2 linked regions of the Lentisphaera araneosa HTCC2155 genome follow. The protein of the gene in region 1 interacts with the protein of each later gene in a pairwise test. Links are inferred from orthologs where the notes say so. Each region holds a gene or a part of one and is shown on either strand. Other genes may lie near its edges.

Evidence for each region.
Region 2: the proteins of topA (region 1) and LNTAR_RS14940 interact in binary tests that used the Escherichia coli proteins (3 or more experiments, as listed by UniProt). The link is inferred for Lentisphaera araneosa HTCC2155 from one-to-one orthologs.

The regions. Positions count from the first base shown.
Region 1 is NZ_ABCK01000006.1:263,109-266,724, reverse strand. What follows is about bases 71-3,364. They hold topA (type I DNA topoisomerase), read left to right. Parts: upstream 71-470; coding sequence 471-3,164; downstream 3,165-3,364. Other genes in these bases: LNTAR_RS08095 (D-alanyl-D-alanine carboxypeptidase), read left to right, coding at 3,182-3,364; dprA (DNA-processing protein DprA), read left to right, coding at 71-478. Also shown: more of dprA, read left to right, coding at 1-70; more of LNTAR_RS08095, read left to right, coding at 3,365-3,616. UniProt on the Escherichia coli protein: Releases the supercoiling and torsional tension of DNA, which is introduced during the DNA replication and transcription, by transiently cleaving and rejoining one strand of the DNA duplex.
Region 2 is NZ_ABCK01000014.1:158,207-161,363, reverse strand. The notes cover bases 97-2,931. They hold LNTAR_RS14940 (IMPACT family protein), read left to right. Parts: upstream 97-1,137; coding sequence 1,138-1,725; downstream 1,726-2,931. Other genes in these bases: LNTAR_RS14925 (four helix bundle protein), read right to left, coding at 2,829-2,931; LNTAR_RS14930 (hypothetical protein), read left to right, coding at 2,353-2,682; LNTAR_RS14935 (Mpv17/PMP22 family protein), read left to right, coding at 1,722-2,387; LNTAR_RS27235 (hypothetical protein), read right to left, coding at 716-874; LNTAR_RS27240 (hypothetical protein), read right to left, coding at 517-684. Outside these bases: more of LNTAR_RS14945, read right to left, coding at 1-96; more of LNTAR_RS14925, read right to left, coding at 2,932-3,157.

The sequences.
Region 1 (3,616 bases):
CGCCGCTCTTTCACGCTCAGTACTTGTGGTCGAAGCGGGATTAAATAGCGGCTCTCTGATCACCGCTAACCAAGCCTTGGAATATGGGCGTTCCGTTTTCGCCCTTCCAGGACGGGTCGACATCCCGCAATCACGAGGATGTCATCAACTTTTAAAACAAGGTGCCATCCTCACAGAGAGTTTTAAAGATATTTATGAAGAATTTAATCTTGAGCTTGGCTCCAATAGGAAAAGCGCGAAAAAAGAACAAACAGAAAAGCAAGAGAATCGTGAGTTCGACTTGCAATTAGACGAAAACGAGCGAAGAATTATGGAAATTTTAAAATCCGGTGAACTGCATGTGGACAAAATTTGTGAATTATCTGAGTTAAATGTTGGTCAAGTCTTAGCCACCCTGCTAGGTTTAGAGACACACAAACTTATCAGACTACTTCCCGGAAAAAAGTACGAACTTACAAATCGAAGGCAATATGAGTAAAAAAAATTTAGTAATTGTGGAATCGCCTGCAAAAGCGAAAACAATTGAAAAAATTCTAGGTAAAGATTTTGAAGTAAAAGCATCTTTCGGTCATGTACGTGATTTACCTCAACGAAAATTAGGTGTCGACCCAGACAACGATTTTGAGCCTGAATATCAGGTAAGTGCCGATAAAAAGAAAGTTATCGCCGAATTAAAAAGCTCCGCAAAAAATTGCGAAAACATTTACCTCGCTCCGGACCCGGACCGCGAAGGAGAGGCCATTGCTTGGCACCTCTATGAAATACTCAAGAAGCAGAGTAAAGCCGAATTTAAACGAGTTACTTTTAACGAGATTACTAAATCAGCCATCAAAAGCGCTTTTGACAAAGCTCACGATGTGGACATGCATCGTGTTGACGCTCAACAAGCCCGCCGAATCCTCGACCGACTTGTTGGCTACAAAGTCAGTCCCTTATTATGGAAAAGAAACGCCCGTAGTGCAGGACGTGTTCAGACAGTTGCCCTTCGTCTTATTTGCGAACGTGAAAAAGCTATTCGTGCCTTCACCCCAGAAGAATACTGGAGCTTGCAGGCCGAACTCAAGAATCAGGCAGCAGATGCCCAATCCTTTATTTCTAAGCTCGATAAAATTGACGGTAAAAAACCTCACATCCCCAACGAAGAGACTTCAAGTAAAATCGTTGGCGAATTAGAGGGCAGCCAATTCAGAGTTAAAGATATAGAATCTAAAGATCGCAAAAAACGCCCTGCACCTCCCTTTATTACAAGTACGCTGCAGCAGGCTGCAAGTTCAAACTTGCGTTTCAGCCCGAGTAGAACGATGTCTTTGGCACAGAAGCTTTATGAAGGTCGCGATCTCGGCAGTGAAGGAACGGCGGGTTTAATCACTTATATGAGAACAGACTCTGTTGCCATTGCTAAAGAAGCCCAAAATGCGGCTATCGACTTTGTTAACCATATTTATGGTAGTGAGTTTTCGCCTGATAAACCGAACTTCTACAAATCGAAAAACTCTGCTCAAGGTGGTCACGAAGCCATCCGTCCTACCGATGTCACTCGCACACCGAAAAAAATGGCTCCTTACCTCAACGATGACGAGCTCAAGCTCTACACGCTCATTTGGAAGCGTTTTGTGGCCAGTCAAATGGTTCCTGCGCTCTATCGCCAAGACAGCATCACTTTCTTGCCTGAAAACATCGGAATGAGTCACGAATACCTCTTCAAGATCACTGGTTCCGTATTAATCTTTGATGGTTTCATGAAAGTATACAATTTTTCCGATGATGGCAGTCAAGATGGCGAAAGTAAAGACGTCATTTTACCCCAACTCAAAGAAGGTGAAATCTGCGATCTGCTGCAATTGATTCCTAAGCAACACTTCACTGAACCACCTCCCCGTTTCTCTGAAGCAACACTCGTCAAAGAATTAGAAGCTAACGGCGTTGGCCGTCCATCTACTTACGCATCAATCATTCGTACCATCCAAGATCGTGAATACGTTTTTAAAGATAAAGGCCGCCTCAATCCTTCTGATAAAGGTATGGAGAGCTGCGATTTCCTCATCACGACACTTCCTTCTTTATTTGAAGTGACATTTACGGCCCACATGGAAGAGCTCTTGGACAAAGTTGAACACGGTGACCTTGAGTGGACTAAGATGCTTGGCGACTTCTACTCAGGCTTCAAAGACTGGCTAGAAGATGCCAAGACCGCTGGCGCACCAGACAAGAGTATTTTTGCGGGTGTCATCGACATCATCCCACAAGATATCACCTATCAGCCTGTAACAGGCAAAGGTAAAAACGCTTTTAGTGACGAAGAATTTATTGGTTCTATTCGCGAAAGTCTCGAAGAAAACAAAGCTCTTTCTGAAAAACAATGGCAAACGCTTCTCAAAGTCTTACTGAGATATGACAACATCATGCCTGATCTCAAAGAAAAAGCAGCTGAACTCGGTTTCGACACTGAACTAAATGAAGTCATTGCAAAAGCTGAAGAAGAGAAAAAAATCAATGTCGATAGCAATGCTACTGAATTACTTGCACTCCTAGAAAACGTCACTTTTGAAGAACCACAGAAACCTGCTAAAGGCCGTCGTGCCTTCAACGAAGCAAATTTCTACAAATCTCTCAAAACTCAGAGCGAATCTGGACGTAACCTCAGTGTTAACCAAATTAATGCCCTCAAAAAGATGGTTCTGAAATATCAGAAACAAGTCGAGAATTTTGAAGCTAAAGCCGCGGAACTCAAACTCGAGATCCCAGAAGAAGCCGTCATCGACCCTGAAGAAAGCAAAGAAATCACTGCCCTTCTCAAAGCTCTCTCAAGCGTCACTGAATGGAATGCTCCAACAAAACGCGGTCGCATGACTTATGATGACAAAAGTTTCTACGAGTCTCTCTCCAGCAACTTCGCTAACAAAGGCTCTTTAACGCCGCGTCAATCAGCCGCACTCAAAAAGTGCGTCGGTCGTTACAAGGAAAAAATTCCTGCTGAATTATTCCCTGAAGGCTTAGCTGACGCTAAATCGGGTGGCGAAGAAAAGACGGATGTAAAATGCCCAAAATGTGATTCTCCCATCGTCAAAAAAGTTGGGAAACGCGGACCTTTTTACGCTTGCTCTGGCTTCCCTAAATGTAAGAACCTTGCCAATTCTTTAGATAAATTCACTGAAGAAAGCTAAATCCGCAAAGCTTTAGAATGCTGAGCTACTGCGTCACAAGTTTAGATGGGCGAGAAATCAAATCTCTCCGCCCATCTGCAGCTTTGATGCCGGCCTCCAATACCAAGCTTTTTACTTGTGCCTTAGCCTTAGAGTCCTTTGACCCTTACACCTCACCTGGAAATGACTTAGAACTTTTCATCGAGGACAAGTGCCTACAGCTCAATTTCCATGGCAACTTATTTTTCTCTGCTCGCTACCGTGAACCGCAATTTATCGATTCCGCCATCACACAGCTTGCTCAAGCAATCAAAGAAACGGGACAATCGCGGTTTAAATCACTACATTTGCATTGCGAAACTCCATTTTTAAAACCTCTTCCAGATTATCCCTGTGTTTCATTTATTTCCTTCAATGAAAACACCGTAGATGTCAGTGTTAAAAATGCTGAAGTCACCACATCCCCCGCTAGG
Region 2 (3,157 bases), on another replicon or contig:
TCCTTTTATTATTGAAGAGCCCCAATTACAGGCATTGGCATCACGAAAAATATTGTCATCGGTAACTTTTTGGATTTTGCTTTTTAGATCGAGAGTATCCGTTTGCTTGTGATTAAACACGGATTTTTGTTCAGCTAAAGCGAGACTAGATGTTAGTAAGCTCAATAAAATAAAAGTGAGTATCTTTAAATTTTTCATAATCATTTCCCTAAATTATTTATTCTGTACGTTTATCTTTTCTTATGTAGTATCATAAGTTTATTTTATATGCTGATTTAAATAAAGGCAATTTTATGGGATGTTTTAGAGTATCGTCGAACAGGTTTTGATAAGTAATTACTTAGGATTTTCGATATATCTAAGTATAGAATTTATAGTGTTTAGCTCTGGGGCCTTAGAATGGGAACTGAGTAAAAAACACTAAAAATATTGGGATGATTTAAAGTAAGATAAAAGGCTTTTCTGATAATCTATTAGATGAAACCGAATAACCGAAAAGATGTGTATAAATATGTGCTAGCAGCCTTGAATAAAGATGATGGTTAAACCAATCATGAAGATGCCGCCGATGACGGATTTTAAACCATCGTGTTTTTTGAAGGCTCTGGGGTCGTGTTTTTCGGAAGGCTTCTTGAGGTTGAAGAGGTGCAATACAATTGCAATAATGATTAGGATCCAGCCCAATGTTTTGTCCTTGGATTAAGTTGGTTGAAATTTAAGCTTTTTTATCTGAGTTTAATTCTTTTTTACTGGCGTCTTTCTTAGCTTGACTCAAGCAACGACCACATATGTTTTGATTGGGAAGAGCTAAATGAGTGCATTCTTTTTCTTCACCGGATTTGGTGACTTTTATGTTTTGGCAGTATTTAGACATTTATGTATCTTCCTTAGTTAAGAACTAAATTGGTTTGAGCGAGTATGAATTAATAAAAATGACTTATAAGTATTCTACTTTATCGTGATTCTGCGAATCGAGCAAATACTTATTTTCTTAATTTATCTATGATAAGCACTACTTTATACATTTCATTTCGGGGCTTTTCTATTCGCAAGCTTGAACGAAGCTTACTGAATTGCCTAGTTCAAATGTCTTGAATTCAGGCGAAGGACTTTTAAAGTGCAAAAAAGAGAAAGAATTTGTATACCTTAAAATCTCCCTGTGAATTTCAATTAGAAGTCAAGAAGAGTCGTTTTCTGGCTCATGCCGTGCCGATTGCGGATGTTCAGCAAGCGCTGGACTTTTTTGCGGAGAAAAGCATTGCTTCGGCGCGACATAATTGTTGGGCGTTCAAGGTGGGAAATGATTATCGTTTTAATGATGATGGTGAACCCTCGGGGACAGCGGGCAAACCGATTTTGTCGGCAATTGAATATGCGGATCTAACGAATGTGGCGGTCTTAGTTATTCGTTGGTTCGGGGGGATCAAGTTAGGGACGGGCGGGCTTTGTCGAGCTTATGGAGGAAGTGCCTCAGATTGCTTAAAGTCAGGGGAGTTCATTGAGCTGCGTTCTTTCCGTTCTTTTGAGTTTAAAACGAATTTTGATTTAGCAGCGCAAGTTCATCATGTCTTTAAACTGCATCCGCCAGAAGCTATTGAAGAAGATTATCAAGCCGATGGTGTTTTGTGGAAAGTAAAACTTGATGAAGCTTTGATCAAAGCTTTTCAAGATGAGCTCAAGCAAGTGAGTCGAGGTCAGGTTACTCTGCAGGAGCTCAAGTTATGAAAGCTTTATTACGCGAAGTTAAACAGGCTTTAAAGCTCAATTTAAAACCTGGCTTAGTCCTGCAAGCAGTGGCGATTACGCTTTTGCTTTCTTATTATAATTCCTCTACGGTTCAGCAAAAGCTTGTGGCTTTGACCGATTTAAAGGCTGAGAACCCTTACTTATTTTCAGGCTTATCAACGGCACTTTTTGCAGGTGCTTTACCCTATATAATTTTGGCCTTGAGTAAGCGCGTCGTTTTTAATATCAATCTTTTACTCTTTATGTTTCTTTTTTGGTTTTGGAAGGGAACGGAAATCGAATTGTTCTACTCCTTCCAAGCGGATCTCTTTGGTTCATCAAGTGAGGTCAGTGTGATTATCAAGAAGGTGTTGTTTGATCAGTTTGTGTTTAGTACCTTTTACGCCGTGCCCTGCATTGTCATTATTTATCAATGGAAGGACGTGAACTTCTCTTTTCGTCATTGGAAAGAGAAGTTGAATAAAGGTCTTTTTATCGTGCGTATCCCTACCGTGATGGTTTCCAATTGGCTCGTTTGGATTCCCGCTTGCGCGGTGATTTACGCAATGCCCGATGCCCTACAGGTGCCTTTATCCAATATCATTGGTTGCTTTTACGTCCTCATGATTGAGGTGCTTTGTAAGCCGTCGCCTTCGGCGTAGGAAGCGGCAACAAGTTGCCTTGGGTAGCGTTCGCTGTGCTCACTTAGGTAGCGTTCGCTGTGCTCACTTAGGTAGCGTTCGCTGTGCTCACTTAGGTAGCGTTCGCTGTGCTCACTTAGGTAGCGTTCGCTGTGCTCACTTAGGTAGCGTTCGCTGTGCTCACTTAGGTAGCGTTCGCTGTGCTCACTTAGGTAGCGTTCGCTGTGCTCACTTAGGTAGCGTTCGCTGTGCTCACTTAGGTAGCGTTCGCTGTGCTCACTTAGGTTGCGCTTCGCTTAGGTTGCGCTTCGCTTAGGTAGCGTTCGCTGTGCTCACTTAGGTAGCGTTCGCTGTGCTCACTTAGGTAGCGCTTCGCTTAGGTTGCGCTTCGCTTAGGTAGCGTTCGCTGTGCTCACTTAGGTAGCGTTCGCTGTGCTCACTTAGGTTGCGCTTCGCTGGGGATTAATTGAAAGATCTTCGGGATCTTATAAGAGCTTTGAGCATAGTTGTGATTTTGAGAGTTTCGTTTTTTGCGTATTCAGAAAATTCATTGTTTAAGAATGGAACTTTTTCTCCAATAATAATTTGTGTGCGAAGCTCAGCGCATGATGCTTTAGCTACAGATAAAAAATATAATGTTTCTTTATTTGATTCACGATCAAAGCCTTCCGCTATGTTACTCGGTATAGACAAAGCTGAACGTGTTATTTGATCTTTAAAGCCGTAATCTGTGAGCGTTTTAGTTTGCTTATAAACTAAAATGCTAAGTTCAACAGATGTTTTCCATACTT